3 regions of the Nonomuraea sp. NPDC050643 genome follow, and region 2 is predicted to be linked to each of the others. Evidence: riboswitches for the same ligand, from Rfam matches in the RefSeq annotation. Region 2 holds a riboswitch; each other region holds the start of a gene.
The links. A riboswitch is a leader RNA that binds a small molecule or an ion and turns the genes downstream of it on or off. The one in region 2 is predicted to bind cobalamin.
Positions count from the first base shown of each region.

Region 1: another riboswitch for cobalamin. It lies ahead of AB0I15_RS46730 (ATP-binding cassette domain-containing protein); the one in region 2 lies ahead of AB0I15_RS05245 (CbtB-domain containing protein).
Region 3: another riboswitch for cobalamin. It lies ahead of AB0I15_RS42015 (ribonucleoside-diphosphate reductase subunit alpha); the one in region 2 lies ahead of AB0I15_RS05245 (CbtB-domain containing protein).

Region 1 covers NZ_JBFAIM010000053.1:38,693-43,981, reverse strand. The annotation lists gene AB0I15_RS46740 (NAD(P)-binding domain-containing protein) at 1-680, opposite strand, end outside; gene AB0I15_RS46735 (TetR/AcrR family transcriptional regulator) at 772-1,542, shown strand; gene AB0I15_RS46730 (ATP-binding cassette domain-containing protein) at 1,621-3,108, opposite strand; cobalamin riboswitch at 3,169-3,293, opposite strand; cobalamin riboswitch at 3,368-3,578, shown strand; gene AB0I15_RS46725 (hypothetical protein) at 3,711-3,884, shown strand; partial or broken gene AB0I15_RS46720 (hypothetical protein) at 3,949-4,155, shown strand; gene AB0I15_RS46715 (hypothetical protein) at 4,280-5,289, shown strand, end outside.
Region 2 covers NZ_JBFAIM010000003.1:225,745-232,267, forward strand. The annotation lists gene AB0I15_RS05230 (VWA domain-containing protein) at 1-488, opposite strand, end outside; gene AB0I15_RS05235 (histidine phosphatase family protein) at 485-1,117, opposite strand; gene AB0I15_RS05240 (CbtA family protein) at 1,122-1,874, opposite strand; gene AB0I15_RS05245 (CbtB-domain containing protein) at 1,883-2,074, opposite strand; cobalamin riboswitch at 2,107-2,236, opposite strand; gene AB0I15_RS05250 (4-hydroxybenzoate 3-monooxygenase) at 2,457-3,632, shown strand; gene AB0I15_RS05255 (chorismate mutase) at 3,678-4,049, shown strand; gene AB0I15_RS05260 (LacI family DNA-binding transcriptional regulator) at 4,081-5,229, opposite strand; gene AB0I15_RS05265 (PfkB family carbohydrate kinase) at 5,260-6,120, opposite strand; gene AB0I15_RS05270 (SIS domain-containing protein) at 6,124-6,523, opposite strand, start outside.
Region 3 covers NZ_JBFAIM010000044.1:15,610-22,132, reverse strand. The annotation lists gene AB0I15_RS42025 (mechanosensitive ion channel domain-containing protein) at 1-75, opposite strand, end outside; gene AB0I15_RS42020 (ribonucleotide-diphosphate reductase subunit beta) at 88-1,083, opposite strand; gene AB0I15_RS42015 (ribonucleoside-diphosphate reductase subunit alpha) at 1,094-3,256, opposite strand; cobalamin riboswitch at 3,367-3,563, opposite strand; gene AB0I15_RS42010 (tripartite tricarboxylate transporter substrate-binding protein) at 3,568-4,449, opposite strand; gene AB0I15_RS42005 (hypothetical protein) at 4,626-5,015, opposite strand; gene AB0I15_RS42000 (SAM-dependent methyltransferase) at 5,096-5,878, opposite strand; gene glmS (glutamine--fructose-6-phosphate transaminase (isomerizing)) at 5,939-6,523, opposite strand, start outside.

The sequences.
Region 1 (5,289 bases), on a different contig from region 2:
CCGGCGGGCACCGCGACGCCCGGCGTCTCCAGGAACCACCGGTACGCCTCCTCCCCGCCGAGCCCTTCGGGCGGACGTGCGGGGAAGTAGGGCTGGACGTACACCGGCGTGCCGGGCTCACTGCGCCAGCTCTCGGCCAGGGTGCCGGTGTCCACCGTGTCGTAGCCGAGGGCGTCCAGCAACGCGGCCACGTCGGCCTTGGCGGCCGGGTCGTCACCGGCGACGGGCAGGGCGCTGCGGTCGGGCGCGCCCGCGGGCCGGGCGTGGGTGAACAGGCGGTGGAAGTCGATGTTGTTGAACGCCTTGACCACCCGTGAGCCGGCCAGGTGCCGCTGGACCAGGGCGCTGGAGGTCAGCTCGCCCGCGTCCAGCTCGGCGATGCGGCCGTCGCGCTCGGGATAGTAGTTCATCGTGTCGATCACGGTCCTGCCCGCCAGAGCGGCGGCGGGCAGCCGATCGTAGGCGCGCAGCGGAACGGTCGCCACCACCAGGTCGCCCGCTTCGGCGGCCTCGGCGGGTGTGGCCGCGCGGGCTTGTGCGCCGAGCTCGGTCACGAGGCCGGCGAGGGTGTCGGGGCCACGGGAGTTGCTCAGGACGACGTCCAGGCCGGCGGCGACCGCGAGGCGGGCCAGCGCGCTGCCGATCATGCCGGTGCCGATGAGTCCGAGAGTCTTCGTCATGGTGTCAGCTCTCCAAGTTTGCTTACATCCGCAAGTTATCTTACGTCTGCAAGAATTCCTACAGATGTTGGGTGATGCTAGGGTGACAGGCGTGGTCACGGCCGGAGACAGCAACGCCCCGAGGATCGACCGGCGCGTGCGGCGCACCCAGGCGGCCCTGCAACGCACCCTGATCCGGCTCGTCGAGGATCGGGATCTGTCCCAGATCAGCATCGCCGACGTCGCCGAGCGCGCGGAGGTGAGCCGGTCGGCCTTCTACGACCACTACCGCGACGTGCACGAGCTGGCCGAGGCCGCCTGCACCGCCATGATCGACGACCTGATCGAGTCCCTGCCCGCCCTCGACCCGGCCGACCACGGCCAGGATCCGACGCGGTCGCTGCAGTCCTTCTTCGCCAGCCTCGCCGAGCACGCCGGCCTCTACCGCAGCCTGCTGGGGCCGCACGGCAGCGCCCGCGTCATCGACCACGTCCTCCGCCGCATCACCGAGGCCGTCCACACCGCCGCCCACCAAGGCGCCGCCCCCCGCACCACCCCCCGCCGGACCGCTGACCCCGGCACCACCGTCCCCGGCACCACCGTCCCCGGCACCTCCATCCCTGGCACCGCTGCCCGCCGCACCGCGACCGGGGCTGCCGCGCCGGGATCCGCCGACCTGCCGCAACCCGCCGGCTCGGAGGGTGGTGTGCCGCTCGACGTGCCGGCCGCCTTCATCGCCGGTGCGCTCATCGGCGTGGCCGCCGAGTGGCTCCGGCGCGGCTGCCCGCATCCGCCCGCCGAGATGGCCGCCTCGACGTGGCCGCTCCTGGCGGCCCTCCACCAGGACGTTCCCGTCACGCCGGCCTGCCGGCCGACACCCTGAGCGCACGCTGCCCGGCCGGCACCCTGAACGCTCGCCGCCGGCCGGCACTCTGAACGCCCCGGTCCCGCCCCAAGGCGGCTACGAGGTTTGTCCGGCCTCTCGGATCGTCCGCGCCCAATCCGCGCGGCGGGCCTCGTCGGGGATGAGGGAGCAGTCGCCGCACTTGCCGCCGCCGGGCAGGCGGTAGTACAGGCAGCAGCTACGCCGGACGAAGAACGGCTGGGCGGGCGCGGGCTCGGCCAGCACGCCGGTGCCGCGCAGCCGTCCGATCTCCAGGAGCTCGCGGCCCAGGCCGGCCGCCGTCCCCGCCAGGTCCGGACGCCACCGGGCCACGGCGCGGACGGTGCCGGCCAGCGCGGAGGCGGCGTTGCCCCACAGCAGCCCAGGTGCCAGCTTGACGAGCCCGGCGACGCTTTCGGCCAGCGGTTCGAGCTGACCGGTGACCACGCGCTGGTAGAGCCAGGCCGCCGACCGCCCGGGATCGCGTACGTGCCTCTCTGAATCGCGTACGTGCCGCCCTGACAGGCGGGTCGTGCGCAGCGGCAGCGGGCCGCTGGGGACGGGCCGCCACCACAGGTCGGCCGGGGCGAGGTCGAGCAGCAGGCCGTGGGCGACCGCCACACCGAACGGCGGCGACCACAGACGCGCCGCCAGCCCCTGGAACAGGATGGACGCGGCGATCCTGGCCTCGGAGGTGCCCAGCCGCTCCGCGACCTCGTCGATCTTCGCAGCCAGCGCGGGGGACCCGGCGAACAGGTCGGAGAGCGGGCGCCAGCCCCCCTCGCCGGACTCCCCCGCACCCGGCGGCGCAAGGTCGAAGTAGCCACCGAGCGAGCCGACGTCCGCGACGGCCGTGGCAAGCACGCGCTCCTCCGCGACCAGCGGCCCGGTCACCACCGGATCGCAGGACAGCTCGCCATCGTCGGACCCGAGGCCGCCGTCGGACGCCGGGTCGCAGCAGAGCTCGCCGGCGTCGGACGCGAACCCGCCTCCCTCGGACGCCGGAGTGCCGCAGCGAAGCTCCCCGCCGTCGGGCGGCGTGCCGGGCGGCCCTGTCGGTCTCAGCTCCTGCGGGGTTTCGGAGCGCAGGGCGCCGCCGGGTTCGAGCAGCCAGACGCGGTCGGCGACGCGCAGCGCGAGTGCGAGGTCGTCCGTGGAGGCCACGATCACCAGGTGACGCCGCCCGGCCAGCCGCCGCAGCCGGTCCATGAACGCGTCCCGGGAGGCGGCGTCGAGCGAGGCGGCCGGCTCGTCCAGCAGGATGGCCGCCGGCCCCCGCGCCAAAGCGTCGGCCGCCGGCACCCGCTCCCAGGCGGAGAGGTCGGCGGCCGGTACGAGCGCGGGAGGCGACCCGACGGTCAGCACCTCGCCCGACAGCGCGGGCTGCAGGGCGGCCATGGTGCGCAACAGGGTGGACTTGCCGGCGCCCGCCGGGCCGACGAGCACGGTCAGCTCCCCAGGAAGGGCGACGGCGGCCAGCCCCTCCAGCACGCGTCGCTCGGGACGCCCGCCCCCGGCCGGGTATCCGGCGCACAGCGCGCGCAGCAGCAGCGCCCCGTACGGCATGGCCGTCACCGTCCTCTCTTGGGGAGATCCGCCCCAAATCCTCCGAGGAGGCGACCGCGTGAGTCTCCTGGCTCTCGGGTCGACGCTCACCCCGGCCTTCCCGCCCTCGGGCAGTGGCCTCAGCTCGGGGATCGCTCACCGATCACAGTGGCGGGACCGCGCCGGGATCGCACCGGCTTCCTCGTCCGCCGTCGCCTTCACCCGCATGCTCTCACAGCCTTCGCCGGACCTGACGTCACCGGTGGATCGTCCGCGCCCTAAGGTGGGTGCTGCAGTCGGTTCGCCCTGCCCGCCAGGCAGACGCGTCGCAAGAGGGAACCCGGTGCGACTCCGGGACTGCCCCGCAGCGGTGAGTGGGAACGACCGCCGTCATCAGCACTCGGCCTCACGAGACCGGGGAAGCGACGGCCAGTAGGACAAGAGCAGGACGCCCACGAGTCCGAAGACCTGCCACTGCCCGCGCGCACCCCGCGTGCGGCGACGTCGACGGCCTCGAGGGCGGGCCGGGCGGACCCGCGGGCAGGCCTCATGCCCGCCCTGCGGTCGCGCCCTTCGCCCCGGGAATCCGTCGAGGTCTCCCGTGACTCGCGAAGGAGAGTTCCATGGCCGTCGAGGGCCACTGGGCCGGCCGCGCCATCCCCGCCGACCGTCTGTGGGCCAACCCCGGCTGCGGGCTGAAGACCTGCGGCCGGCCCGAGGTGCGCGCCTCGCTGGAGAACCTGGTCGCCGCCGCCCGCCGGATCCGTACCGAGGTCACCGGTTTCAAGGCCGGCTGACCCGGGCGGGGCCCGGTTCTCCGGGCCCTCGCCCGTCCTCGACCACCGACGAGAAAGAGCAGTCATGACATCGCCCGTGCCCGGCACCACTGTGCTCGGCTACCCCCGCATCGGACCCCGGCACGAGCTGAGCACGGCCACGGAGGACTACTGGGCGGGCCGCCTGGACGCCGCCGGGCTGCTGCGGGCGGGCGCGCGGCTGCGCCGGTCGGTCTGGACGGACCTGCGCGCGGCCGGTCTCGGCCAGATCCCCGCCGGCACCTTCTCCTTCTACGACCAGGTGCTCGACACCGCCGTCCTGGTGGACGCCGTGCCCGGGCGCTTCCGTCACCTGGACGGGCCGTCCCCGGGCGGACCGGTCCGTCAGATCCGCGGCCCAGCGCCGCAGCTTCCGGCTGCCGTCCCTGGCCACGACCACGATCGGCTCGTTCCCCGCCTCCGAGCAGGTCCGCCGGGCACGGGCGGACCTGCGCGCTGGCCGGATCGACGAGGCCGGCTACGAGGGCGTGGTGGGCGCCGAGATCGAGCGCGTGATCACCTTCCAGGAACGGCTCGGCCTCGACGTGCTCGTGCACGGCGAGCCCGAACGCGAGGACATGGTCACCTACTTCGCCGAGCGGCTGCGCGGCTTCGCCGTCACCCGGGAGGGCTGGGTCCAGACCCTCGGCACACAGTGCGTGCGCCCACCCATCCTGTACGGCGACGTCTCCCGCCCGGCGCCGATGACCGTGCGCTGGACGACCTACGCCCAGTCGCTCACCGACCGGCCGGTCAAGGGTGTGCTCACCGGCCCGGTCACCATGCTGGCCCGCTCGTTCGCCCGTACCGACCTGCCCCGGGCCGACATCGCCCGGCAGCTCGCGCTCGCGCTGCGCGACGAGATCCACGACCTCGAGGCCGCCGGCATCGGCGTCGTCCAGGTGGACGAGCCCTCGCTGCGCGACCTGCTGCCGCTGCGCCAGGCCGAGCGCGCGTTCTACCTGTCCTGGGCCGTCGGCGTGTTCCGGCTGGCCACCTCGGGCATCGCCGACACCACCCAGGTGCACACGCACATCTGCCAGTCGTGGTCGCAGGAGGTGGTGGCCGCCATCGACGCCCTGGACGCCGACGTCACCAGCGTCGAGGCGGCCCACTCCGGCGCGACGCCGCCGGACGGGCCCCGCGCCGCCCTGCTGCGGGGCGGTGTCGGGCCGGGCGTGTACGACAGCCGCTCCCCCACCGTCCCGGAGCCCGGCGAGATGGAGCGGGCGCTGCGCCGGCTGCTCCGCTCGATCCGGCCCGAACGGCTCTGGGTGAATCCGGACTGCGGGCTGCGGATGCGCGAACAGTCCGAGATCGAGTCGGCCCTGCGCAACATGGTCACCGCCGCCCGCACCGTACGCGACGGGCTCGGCGTCCCTCCCAG
Region 2 (6,523 bases):
TCCACATAGCACGTGCCCAGGGCGGCCGCGTCGAGCAGCAGGTCCACGAGGTGGTCGTGGAGGAGGTTGACCTCGTCCACGTACAGGACCCCGCGGTGCGCCGCGGCCAGCAGGCCCGGTTCGAACGCCTTCACGCCCTCGGTCAGTGCCCGTTCCACGTCCAGCGAGCCGACCAGGCGGTCCTCCGAGGCGCCGACCGGCAGCTCGACCAGCGCGGCCGGGCGCCGCAACCGCTGGGCGCCGGGCTCATGGGGGCCGTCCGGGCACCCGGGGTCGGGGGCTGCCGGGTCGCACGCGAACCGGCAGCCGGGCACCACGTCCACGGCCGGGAGCTGGGCCGCCAGCGCCCGCACGATGGTGGACTTGGCCGTCCCCTTCTCCCCGCGTACGAGCACCCCGCCGACTCTGGGGGAGACGGCGTTGAGCACCAGGGCCAGCTTCAGGTCGCCGAGCCCGACGACGGCGCTGAAGGGATAGGTGACGATCAAGACACGACCTTCCTGTTGACGTGGGCGACCCGCCAGCCGTCCCGCGCGTGGGTCAGTTCGGTGGTGGACAGGGGCGCAAGGTCGAACCGCGCGGCACCAAGGAGCGCAAGCGAAGCAACACTCCCCGGCGCGTGGGGTGTGGTGGTCAGGGCGGTGGTGTTCGGGGCGTGTGGTGTGGCGGCAATGGCGGTGGTCGTTGATGCGTGTGCGAGTGCCGCTCGGATGACGCCCACGTCGCAGACGACCACCCCCTCGGGTCTTTCACGCATCGTGTCGAGCCATCCCGCCACCCGCGCCGCCATCGCCGCCAGGCTCTCGCCGCCGTGTGGCGCCGCCTCCGGGTCGGCCAGCCATCGCGCCAGCGCCTCCGGTTCCTCCTCGGCGACCCGCCCGTACGGCAGTCCGCGCCATCGGCCGCAGTCCGCCTCGGCGAGCGCCGCCACGACGCGCGGCTCCAGCCCCATGGCGGCGGCCGTCTGCCGGGCCGCCGGGGCCGGCGCGACCCACGCCGTGCCCGCGGGCAGGCGCAGGGCGGCGGCCCTGGACAGGCTCGCCGGGTCGGCGTCCTCGTCGGCGGGGAAGCAGGCGGTCCGCATCCCCGGCGTCGTGGCGAGCCGGACGAACAGCACCGGGTCAGCCGCCCGGCGCGGCGCCGACGGGAGCGGACGCCGTGGCGCGCGCCGCCCTGTCGCTCACCCAGCCGAACAGCACGCCGAACGCCGCCCAGAAGACGAGCTGCGTGCCGAGCGAGGCGAGCCGGAACTCCCACAGGAGTGTGGCGGGGAAGCCGTCCGGCACCTCGTTGATCGACGGCAGCAGCGCCCAGGCCGCCACCACCGGCACGAGGAACGCCAGCGCCGTCGCGACCCACCGCGCCCACGGCCCCGCCGTGACGCGCCGGGCCGTGGCCACCGCGATCGCCGTCGCGGCCAGGCCGACGAGGATCATGACCACGTAGAGCAGGGTCCGGCTGTTGATGGTCTCGGGGTCTCCGACGGCCGGAGGGTTGGCTGGATATTTCACGAACGGTACGAGGATGACCGCCACGAACGCCGTCCCCGCCGCCGCCAGGGCCAGCGGCCCGTCGGTACGAGGGCCGACCCGGCCGCGCAGTCCGGCGTACACGAGGGCGAAGATCCCGCCCACGGCGAGTCCGTAGAGCCCGGTGGCGAGGAACAGCCCGGCCTTCTGCGCCGGCCTGCTGACCTCGGCCTCCTCGCCATGGCTGTGGTCGGGAGCCTCTTCGTGCGCTGTGGCGGCGGCCGCCTCTTCCAGGGCGATCGCGCTGTCCACGCGCGGCTCCCCGAAGGCGAAGGCGAAGCCGCCCGCGATGAGTCCGGCCAGCAGCCCCAGAAGCAGGCCCCTGACCAGGAGGGTGCGTACCATGCCGCGCTCTAGTGGCAGGGCACGCCGAGCAGATGACGCCCGTCGTGCATCAGCTCGTGCAGGAACGCGCCGGTCTGGGAGATGGCGCCGTTGTCCATCAGCACCAGGTAGGCGACGAGCAGCAGCAGCGGCACGGACAGCAGCCAGCGACGCAGACGGGGGAAGGGGATGACGGTGGAAGGAGTGGCCAGACCACTCATACGAGCCTCCTCAGGGTGACGCGTCCCATTTCGCGAGGTCACGGTCTCCAAGCGACCTGGCTCCCGGGATCTACGTCCCGGATACAGTGGCGCGTCCGCACCGGCATCTCACCGGATTTCCCTTGGACAACCGTGAAATCTACCGGAACGTATCCTTTCCTCCTGTTCGCGTCAAACACCTCCCACATGACGGGACTCCGCGGTGCGCAAGAGATTCCGGCCGAGATCATCGCCGGTCTCGCCCGGCTGAGCGCTGGCCGCCGTGGTCGCAGGTCCGTCTGGCCGGGCGCAGGCGGAGCGAGCGGTTGTGCCGGGGGCTTGCGGATGGGTCGATCTTGGTGTCGGATGCCGACCAGTGGGCCGATCGGCGAAGGAGTGCCGCATGAGCGAGAGCACCGAGGTCGTCATCATCGGAGCCGGTCCGGCCGGCCTGACCCTGGGCAACCTGCTCCTGCGGGCCGGGGTCGCGTGCGTGGTGCTGGAGCGGCAGAGCCGGTCCTATGTGGAGCAGCGGCAGCGGGCGGGCGTGCTGGAGCACGACGGCGCGCGGGTGTACGAGGACTGGGGCCTGGGAGACTCGGTGCTGGCGGGCATGCCGCACGACGGTCTCCTGGAGATCCGGGTGGACGGCGAGCCGCACTTCCTCGACCTGCCCACCCTGGCCGGCGGCAGGACGGGGCGGATCGTGCCACAGCAGGTGCTCGTGGGCCGGCTCATCGGGGCCTTCCTGGCGGGCGGCGGGGACCTGCGGTTCGACGCGGCCGAGGTGATGCCCCACGACGTCGGGAGCGGCGGCGCGCCGAGGGTCACCTACCGCGATCCCGGCGGCGCGGCGTACGAGATCGCCTGCGGATACGTCGCGGGCTGCGACGGCTTCCACGGCATCAGCCGGGCCGGCGTGCCGGACGGGGAGCTGACCACGTACACCTACGACCACGGCATCGGCTGGTTCACCGTGCTGGCCGACGCGCCACCGCCACGGCACCCGCTCTTCGGGATCCACGCGGCCGGGTTCGCGGCGCAGTTCGCGCGCGGGCCGCGGGCGAGCCGTTACTACCTCCAGTGCCCGGCGGGCGACGCGCTCGGCGAGTGGACCGACGAGCGCGTCTGGGCCCAGTTACGCCTGCGGCTGGGCGACGACGGCCTGCCCACGGGGCCGATCACGGAGAAGGCCGTGGTGGAGATGCGCAGCTTCGTCGTCGACCCCATGCGGTACGGCCGCCTGTTCCTGGTCGGCGATGCCGCCCACATCATCACCCCCATGGGCGGCAAGGGGATGAACCTGGCGATCGCCGACGCGAACGTGCTCGCTCACGCGCTCCGCGCGGCCGTGCGCGACGGCGACGACGGGCCGCTGGCCGCGTACTCGGCCACCTGTCTCAAGCGGGTGTGGAACCACCAGGAGTTCTCCCGCTGGATGACCGAGATGATGCACGACTCCGGCGACGCCACGCTCGCCGGACCGTTCCGGCACCGGCTCGCGCGAGCCCGCCTGGACCGGCTGTTCACCTCCGGCGCCGCCGCCCGCGCCTTCGCCGACCTGATGGCCGGCGGCTGAATTTTCACAATCTAAGCAATTGTCGCATTGTGGTAAAAAACCCTTATGGGAAACTCCTCCGCGGATCAGCCTGACCAGGATGCGTACGTCCGTAGAGAGCTGCAACGGCTGCGCGACAGCATCGACAATCTCGATGCCGCCCTCGTCCACCTGCTCGCGGAGCGGTTCAAGTGCACCCAGGAGGTCGGCCGGCTGAAGGCCGAATATGAGCTGCCCCCGGCGGATCCGGAGCGGGAGGCGCGGCAAATACGGCGGTTGCGCAGTCTCGCCGAGGAGTCGAAACTCGACCCCGTCTTCGCCGAGAGATTCCTGAATTTCATCATCGCCGAGGTCGTCCGGCACCACGAGTTAATCGCGGCGGCACGCGCGAACGACTCGGGCGCCGGACCGGGCCTGCGCCGCAGCGCGGCCAACTGACACGCCCGAGGAAGGCACAGCGCGCGGACGGCTACGGGTCGCGACTCTCCGCCGGAAACGGCACCTGCCCCGGGGGCTCCTGCCCCGGCGGCACCGGCCTCGGGGGCGCCACCGAAGAGCGCTGGATGAGGCGGGAGCGCAGCGTGTGCATCTCGCGGGCGGGCTCGGCCCCGCCCAGGATGTCGAGCAGCACCGCGGCGGCCTTCGCCCCCAGTTCGTGCACCGGCTGCGCGATCATCGTCAGCGGCGGCTCCATGACCGCCGCCCACGCGCTGTCGTCGAACCCGATCAGCGCCACGTCGTCCGGATAGGACAGCCCGGCCTTCCGCAGGGCGCGCAGTGAGCCCGTCATGCCGTCGGTCTCGGTGCAGAACACGGCCGTGACGCGGTCGGGCAGCGCCAGCATGCGGCTCACCTCGCCCACCACCCGCTGCTCGGTCTTCGGCCCCACCATCACCAGGTCGGGATCGAACGGGATGTGCGCGTCGTCGAGCGCGTCGAGGTAGCCGCGCAGCCGCTCGCCGTCGGTCCAGAGGTTGCGGGAGGCCGCCGCCAGCAGTTCGCGCCTGGTGGCCGGCGCCTGCGCCACCGGCGGCCCCCAGACGAACCCGATGCGCCGGTGCCCGGCCGCGACGAGCACCTCGACGGCCTCGCGCGCCGCCTCACGGTTGTCGATGACGACCGCGTCGAGGTCGAGCGCGGCCACCGCGCGGTCGACGAGCACGACGGGGATGCCCCGGTCGATGGCCGCCCTGAGGTGGGCGACCTGGTCGCGGTCGAGGGCGGCGGAGGCCACGATGACGCCGTCCACGCGCTTGTCGATCAGCACGTTGGTGGCCGCGACCTCCTGCCCCAGGTTCTCGTACGTGCTCAGCACGATCACGTCGAACCCCCGCTCCCGCGAGGTGTCGGAGATGCCCCGTAGCAGCCCCGCGAAGAACGGGTTGCCGATGTCGGCCACGATCACGCCGAGCGTGTGACTCACCCCGGTGGACATGCTCCGCGCGAGCGCGTTGGCCCGGTAGCCCAGCTTCTCGGCCGCCGCGAGCACCCGCGCCCGCAGCTCGGGGCTGACGTAGCCGTAGCCGCCGAGTGTGCGGGCCGCCGTGGCGCGGCCGACGCCGGCCTCGGCGGCCACCTCGGAGATCGTCGGGCCGGCCTGGCCGCGGTCAGCTGGCATGGTCCTCGTCCCTTGTTCCTGATAGGCCCATCAAATGCTAGTCACGGGCGTCGGCCGGCCGTGACCGAAAGCGCCTTCGACGAAGCATTGTCCGCGAGCCGTCTCCGCGCCCAGCCGCAGCGCCCGCTCGATCATGGCAGGCCGGGCCGGTGCGGCCCTGCTCCAGCCGTCGCGCAGCAGCGACACCGCGAACCCGGACAGGAACGCGTCGCCGCAGCCCATCGTGTCCACGATGCCCTGCGCCAGGCTGGCCGGGGCCGACAGCGTGACCTCGCCGTCGTGGGCGATCGCGCCGTGCACGCCGCGGGTGCCGAGCGCCAGCCGGGCGCCGCGCCGTACGGCCTCGGCGAGCAGGCCGGCGGTGGCCTCCTCGCTGAGGTGGGAGCAGGACAGCAGCACCAGGTCGGCATGCGGGCAGACGCGGTCGAGGTAGGCGGGGGAGCGGTGGTCGTCCTCGCTGGACAGGTCGAAGCTGACCAGCGTGCCCAGCCTGGGCAGCTCGGATTCGCTGCGCGAGTAGACGCTCGAATGCACGAGGTCGAAGCCGCCGGCGTAGCGGAGCAGGTCGTCGTCGAGCACGAGAGGCTCCTGCACGGTGACGCCTCCGCCGTTCCAGCCCAGGAAGACGCGGTCGCCGTCGTCCACGCGCAGGTGGGAGACGCCGCTCTCGCCACGCCGTACGACGCAGCGGTCCACCGCCACGCCCTCGGCGGCGATCGAGTCACGCAGGAAACCGCCGAGCCCGTCGTCGCCGAACACCCCCAGGTACGCCGCCTCGACGCCGAGCCGCCGGGCGTACACGGCGACGTTGACGCTGTTCCCGCCCGGGTAGTCGATGCCCCGGTCGAGGAACCGGTCGACGATGTTGTCGCCGAAGCCGAGCACTCTCATGCCTCAGTAGTCCATGACCCGGTAGTAGCGGCGCAGGTCGAGTGAGTGCTCGCGGACCCGCTCCAGGTGCTTGCTGACCCGGCTCATCACGGTGTCGAGGACGACGGGCCCGAGCAGGCCGCGGAACTCGGGGCTGATCCCGGTGAGGGGGTAGTCGCGGGTGTCGAAGACGGTGACGTCCTTGGAGACGCGCCTGGCGAAGGACTCGGCGCGGTCGGTGAGCGGGCGGGTCTCGTCCTCGCCCTGGAAGATGATGACGCTGGTGTCCTCTTCGAGCAGTTCGAGCGAGCCGTGGAAGAACTCGGCGCTGTGCACCCTGGTCGTGCGCAGCCACTGCATCTCCTCGAGGATGCACATGGAGTACAGGTAGGTGAAGCCCCAGAGGTTCCCGCCGCCGATGAGG
Region 3 (6,523 bases), on a different contig from region 2:
GACTTCTACCAGAAGGATGGATCCGACCACCGAGATTACGAGGATCGGCCAGTCCGCTGGAGACTGCACGCTCATGCCCCCAATGTCTTAGAACGTCTCGTCAAAGCTCACATTGCCCTCAACCGCCACTTGGTAAGCAGAGACACGCCGTTCAAAGAAGTTGGCAAGTTCTTGGACGTCCTGCAACTCCATGAACGCGAAGGGGTTGGCCGAGTCGTACCTCTTGGGCATGCCCAGCCTGACCAGGCGCTGGTCGGCGACGTACTCCAGGTACCGGCGCATCTGGTCCACCCCCATGCCGGGCATGCCGTCGCCGCACAGGTCGTCGGCGAAGGCCAGCTCGGCGGCCACGGCCTCTTCGAGCATGATCGTGACCTGCTTGGCCAGCTCGTCGTCGAACAGCGACGGCTCCTCGGCCCTGACCGTGTCCACCACGCTGAAGGCGAACTCCATGTGCATGGACTCGTCCCTGAAAACCCAGTTCGTCCCGGTGGCCAGTCCGCTCAGGAGACCGCGGGAGCGGAACCAGTAGACGTACGCGAACGCGCCGTAGAAGAACAGGCCCTCGATGCAGGCCGCGAAGCAGATGAGGTTCAGCAGGAACTGGCGCCGCTCGTCGGCGGTCTCGAGCCGCCGCAGGCCGCCGAGCGAGTCGATCCACTTGAAGCAGAACTCGGCCTTGTCGCGGATCGACGGGATGTGCTCGATCGCGGCGAACGCCTTGACCCGCTCGTCCGGATCGGGCAGGTACGTGTCCAGCAGCGTCAGGTAGAACTGCACGTGCACCGCCTCCTCGAAGAGCTGCCTGCTCAGGTAGAGGCGCGCTTCCGGGGCGTTGACGTGCTGGTAGAGGTTGAGCACGAGGTTGTTGGCCACGATGGAGTCGCCGGTGGCGAAGAAGGCGACCAGGCGGTTGATCAGGTGGCGCTCCTGCGGCGTCATCCTGGCCAGGTCGGCGAGGTCGTTGTGCAGGTCCACCTCCTCGACGGTCCAGGTGTTGCGGATGGCGGCGCGGTAGCGCTCGTAGAAGTCCGGATAGCGCATGGGCCGGAGGGTGAGGTCCATGCCGGGGTCGAGCAGCACAAGATCTCCTTTACTGGCAGGCTTCGCAGGTTTCGGGGTTCTCGAGGGAGCAGGCGACCGCCTCCGCCGAGACGGTCGCCGCCACCGTGGTCTGGGCGATGCGCGTGGCAGGGCGGGAGCGCAGGTAGTACGTGGTCTTGAGGCCCTGCTTCCAGGCGTAGGCGTACATCGACGAGAGCTTGCCGATGGTGGGGCTGGCCATGAAGAGGTTGAGCGACTGCGACTGGTCGATGTACGGCTGCCGCGCGGCCGCCAGGTCGATCAGCGCCTTCTGCGGCAGCTCCCAGGCCGTGCGGTAGAGGAGTTTGAGGTCGCCGGGGATGCCGGGCACCGTCTGCACCGAGCCGTCGGCGCGCTTGAGGTCGTCGCGAAGCTGCTGCGTCCACAGCCCGCGCGCCTGCAGGTCGGCCACCAGATAGCGGTTGACCTGGAGGAACTCGCCGGACAGGGTCTCGCGCTTGAACACGTTGGACACCTGCGGCTCGATGCACTCGTAGCAGCCGGCGATGGAGGCGATCGTCGCGGTGGGCGCGATGGCGACCATGAGCGAGTTCCGCAGGCCGGTACGGGCGATCTTGTCGCGGAGCGCGTCCCAGCGCGGCGACCCCGTCACCGGGTAGTGGTCGGGGTGCAGCACTCCCCCGGCCGCCCGCGTGTCGGCGTACGACGGGTGCCGCCCGCGCTCGACGGCCAGGTCGGCCGAGGTGTCGTACGCGGCCAGCGCGATCTCCTCGGCGATCCTGGTGGACAGCTCCAGCGCCCGCGGCGAGTCGAACGGCAGCCGCAGCGTGAAGAACACGTCCGCCAGCCCCATCACGCCGAGCCCGATCGGCCGCCAGCGCTTGTTGGCCGCCTCCGCCTCGGGCGTCGGGTAGAAGCCGAGGTCGATGGTGCGGTCGAGGAAGCGCACGGCCGTGCGGACGGTCGCGCGCAGCCGGTCCCAGTCGATCTCGCCGCCGGTCAGGTGCGCGGCCAGGTTGACCGAGCCGAGGTTGCAGACCGCGGTCTCGGCGTCGCTGGTGACCTCGAGGATCTCGGTGCACAGGTTCGACAGGTGGATGACGTTCCCGGGGCGGGCGGTCTGGTTGGAGGTGCGGTTGGCGGCGTCCTTGAACGTCATCCAGCCGTTGCCGGTCTGGGCGAGCGTGCGCATCATGCGGCCGTACAGGGTCCGGGCGGGGATCTGGCGGGTGAAACGGCCCTCGGCCTCGTACGCGCGGTACGCGGCCGTGAACGCCTCCCCGTACAGGTCGGTGAGGTCGGGCACCTCCTTCGGGTCGAACAGCGACCATGTCTCGTCCGCCTCGACGCGGCGCATGAACTCGTCGGGCACCCAGTTGGCCAGGTTCAGGTTGTGGGTGCGGCGGGCGTCCTCGCCGGTGTTGTCGCGCAGTTCGAGGAACTCCTCGATGTCGGCGTGCCAGGTCTCCAGGTAGACGCAGGCCGCGCCCTTGCGCCGCCCGCCCTGGTTGACCGCCGCCACCGACGAGTCCAGCGTGCGCAGCCAGGGCACGATGCCGTTGGAGTGGCCGTTCGTGCCCCTGATCAGGGAGCCGCGCGAGCGTACCCGGGTCCAGGAGACGCCGATGCCGCCGGCGTACTTGGACAGGCGCGCCACCTGCCCGTACCGGTCGTAGATGGCCTCCAGCTCGTCGCGCGGCGAGTCGAGCAGGAAGCACGACGACAGTTGCGGGCGGCGCGCGCCGGAGTTGAACAGGGTGGGCGAGCTGGGCAGGTACGACAGCGTGGACATGAGCGCGTACAGCTCGGCCGCCTCGGCCACCGTCTCCGACAGACCGCAGGCCACGCGGAGGAAGAAGTGCTGCGGCCGCTCCAGCACCGCCCGCGTCTCGGGGTGGCGCAGCAGGTAGCGGTCGTAGACCGTGCGCAGCCCGAAATACTCGAACCGCTCGTCCGCCTCGCCCGAGACCAGCGCGTCCAGCTCGGCGGCGTGCGCGGCGACGAACTCGGCGAGCCCGTCCTGGATGAGCCCGGCCGCGTGGGTGGCGGCGATGGACTCGGAGAACGACCGCACCCCGTGCCCGGCCGCCTCGTCGGCGATCTCCTCGGCCAGCAGCCGGGCGGCGACCCGGGAGTTGGCCGGGTCCGCGATCACCCGGGCCGCGGCCTCCTCGATGGCCAGGCGGCGGTCAACCTCAACGATCTGCGTCACGTGCTCTCTCTCCTCGCGAGCTCACTCCCCCGCGAGGGCACGCCAAGAGCACGACGGCACGGATCGGCCGCGTCGCGCCTGGCCCACCCTCGAGGCCCTGAACACTGCATGCCTGACGGCATGCCGCTGGCAGGTCTTCGGGCTCGCGGGCGTGCTCCAAGGCTCCTACTGGCCGTCGCTTCCCGGATCTCTCCAGTGCTCATGACGGCGGTCGTTCCCGCTCACCGCTGCGGGGCAGCCCCGGAATCTCACCGGGTTCCCTTTTGCTCCGCCTCCGAAAAGGCGAACCAGCGACGAGCAGGATCCTACATCTAGTGGCCGTTCCCGCAACTACCCCAGCATGTTGTGGCCTTGGTGGCGTCGATCAAGCCGAGGTCCCGCAGCACGGCGCGGGTGCGCTCGATCTCGGAGCCGAGCCAGCGGGTGAAGTCGTCGCCGGTGAGCGGGATCGGCAACCAGCCCGCGGCCCGGCAGGCCGCCTGCCACGCGTGCGAGTCCATCACCTCGTCGCACATGCGGACGGCCCGCTCGCGGCTCTCGGCGGGCATGCGGTCGGGGCCGAAGGCAGCCACCCAGTCCGCGAAGTCCACCCGTACGCCGGCCTCCAGGAGCGTCGGCGCGTCCAGGTCCGGGACCCGCTCGGCCGAGGACACCGCCAGCGCCACGACGCGGCCCCTGCCGATGTGCTCGCGCCAGTCGGCGAGCAGGCCGGCGGCGGCGGCCACCTTGCCGGCGAGCAGCGCGGTGACGGCTCCGGTGCTGGTGGGGTAGCCGGTGTAGTCGACCTGCCGGGTGTCGGCGCCGAGGCCCTTGGCGATCAGGCCGAACAGCAGGTGGTCGGGCTCGGCCTGCGGCCCGCCGGCCAGCGGCGTCTGGCCGGGCCGGGCGAGGAGCTGGGCACCGAAGTCGTCGAAGTCCCTGAGAGGCGAGCCCGCGCGCACCACCACGACCTCGATCTCGCCGCTGAGCCTGGCCAGCGGGGTGGCGGCGTCGAGCAGGGTCTGGCCGTTGTTGAGCTCGGCGGCGGCCAGCGCGGCCAGGCCGGTCACGGTGATCGTCGTGCCCGCCCCGGTGGCGAACCCGGCCGCGCGGGCCGCCCCGGCGAACGCCTCCCCCACATGAGTCCAGCGGCGCCCGCCGGGGCTGATCGAGAAGCGGAGGAGCGGCGCGGCGCCGCCGGTGACGCGTTCCATGCCGCACCCGGACGCGCACGCCGCGGCACCCGCCGCCACACCGAGCCCCCATGCCAAGAACCGCCGACGCCGCATGTGCCTACTCCCCCGAGCATCCCATTACGAGAAGTTATTGACACATTACGCGGAGTTACACATCGCCGCCTTGGACTACGATGTCGTGATTTTTCGGGTTTTTATTGGACTGCTGTGACGGTGATCGCGTTGCTCAGCCCGGACTTGTTCCCCGCCGCGTCCACCGCCAGCAGCGTGAGCGTGACGGGGCCGGGCTCGTCGGCGTACGCGAAGGCCACCGAGATGTTCGGGAATTGGGGACGGATGAAGGGGTTGATGTCGCTCTCGAACACGCCGTCGAGATACAGCTCGTACGTGATGCCGGCCTTCGGCGTGACATTGTCCGTCGAGAGCGAGTAGCTGAACATCAACTCGAGGAATGGCTGTTCGAAGACGGTCAGAAGCGTCGGGACGCTGGGCGGGGTGGTGTCCGTCGCGGCCGATGCGGGGCCGGTGAGGAGGGAGGCGCCGAGCAGGGCGCCGAAAACCAGGGCGAGCGTGCGGTGGAACATTGGCTGATTCCCATCTGCCGATGAAGACAACGACACGTGCGTGGTTCGCCTTCATCACACGTATGGAGATGGTGAATGGTTCAACCGTTCTTCTTCTTGCCGACTCCGGCCATGAGAGAAGAGGGCAACGACCAGTCGCCCACCAGCTTGGGCCGGTCGGGACGCCAGTCGGTGGCCTGGACGAGACCGGGCGGCTCGAGCGGGAAATCCCCGAAGAACGCGCGGATCTCGGCCGGGGTGCGGTCGGTGCCGCCGCCCGCCGACACGTTCCGGTACATGCCCGTGGTCCGCTCCTCGTCCTCCAGCCGGCCCATCGTCGTGGCGTGGGAGATCACCAGGAAGCTGCCCGGCGCCATCCGCTCGCGCAGCACCGCCATCGCCTGGCTCGGCCCCGCGGAGTCGGGCAGGAAGTGCAGGATCGACACCAGCAGCACCCCGACGGGCCGGTTCAGGTCCAGGAAGCCGACGGCCTGGGCCAGCACGTCGGCGGCGTCCAGCAGGTCGGCGTGGACGAAGAAGGCCCTGTCCGGGCAGGAGTGCCTGAGCAGGGCCGTGGCGTGGGCGGCGACCACCGGATCATGATCGACGTAGACCACTCTGGCATCGGGGGCCACCTCGTGCGCGCTGCCCTGGGTGGGCAGCCCGCTGCCGAGGTCGAGGAACTGGCAGACCCCGGCGCGGGTCACATAACGTACGGCACGCTGCAGGAAGGCCCGGTTCGCGCGGGCCAGCGCGACCGCCTCCGGGATCAGCTCGGCGAGCTGGTCGATGGCCTGGCGGTCGACCGCGAAGTTGTCCTTCCCGCCGAGCATGTAGTCGTACATGCGTGCGGGATTGGGCCGCTGATGGTCGAACTGCCGCACAGTATCGAATTTATGTCGTCCGCAGCGAGATAACGATAGTTTGCGCCGAATTCGAGAGAACTACTCGACCGTGACGCTCTTGGCTAGATTGCGAGGCTTGTCCACATCCCTGCCGAGAGCCACGGCCGCGTGGTACGCGAGGAGCTGCAGCGGGATCGTGAGCAGGATCGGGTCGAGCTCGATCTCGTTCTTCGGGATCACGATCACGTCGTCGGCCAGCTTGGCGTCGGGCTCGCGGTGGCCGACCATGAGCACCCGGCCGCCGCGGGCACGGATCTCGCCCAGCGTGGTGAGGTTCTTGTCGAGCAGCTCGTCGTCGGGGACGATCGCGACCGTCGGCATGTCGGGGCCGATCAGCGCGAGCGGGCCGTGCTTGAGCTCGCTGGCCGGATAGGCCTCGGCGTGCACGTACGAGATCTCCTTGAGCTTCTGCGCGCCCTCCCTGGCCACCGGGTAGCCGCGGACCCGGCCGACGAACATCATGCTCGGGTGCTGGGCGTACTTCTTGGCCAGCTCGGCGATCGCCTCGCCCTGTCCGATGATCTGCTCGATCTGGCCGGGCAGCCGGCGCAGGCCCTCCACGATGCGCCGCCCGTCGGCGGGCGACAGGTCGCGCACCCGGCCCAGGTGCAGCGCGAGCAGCGC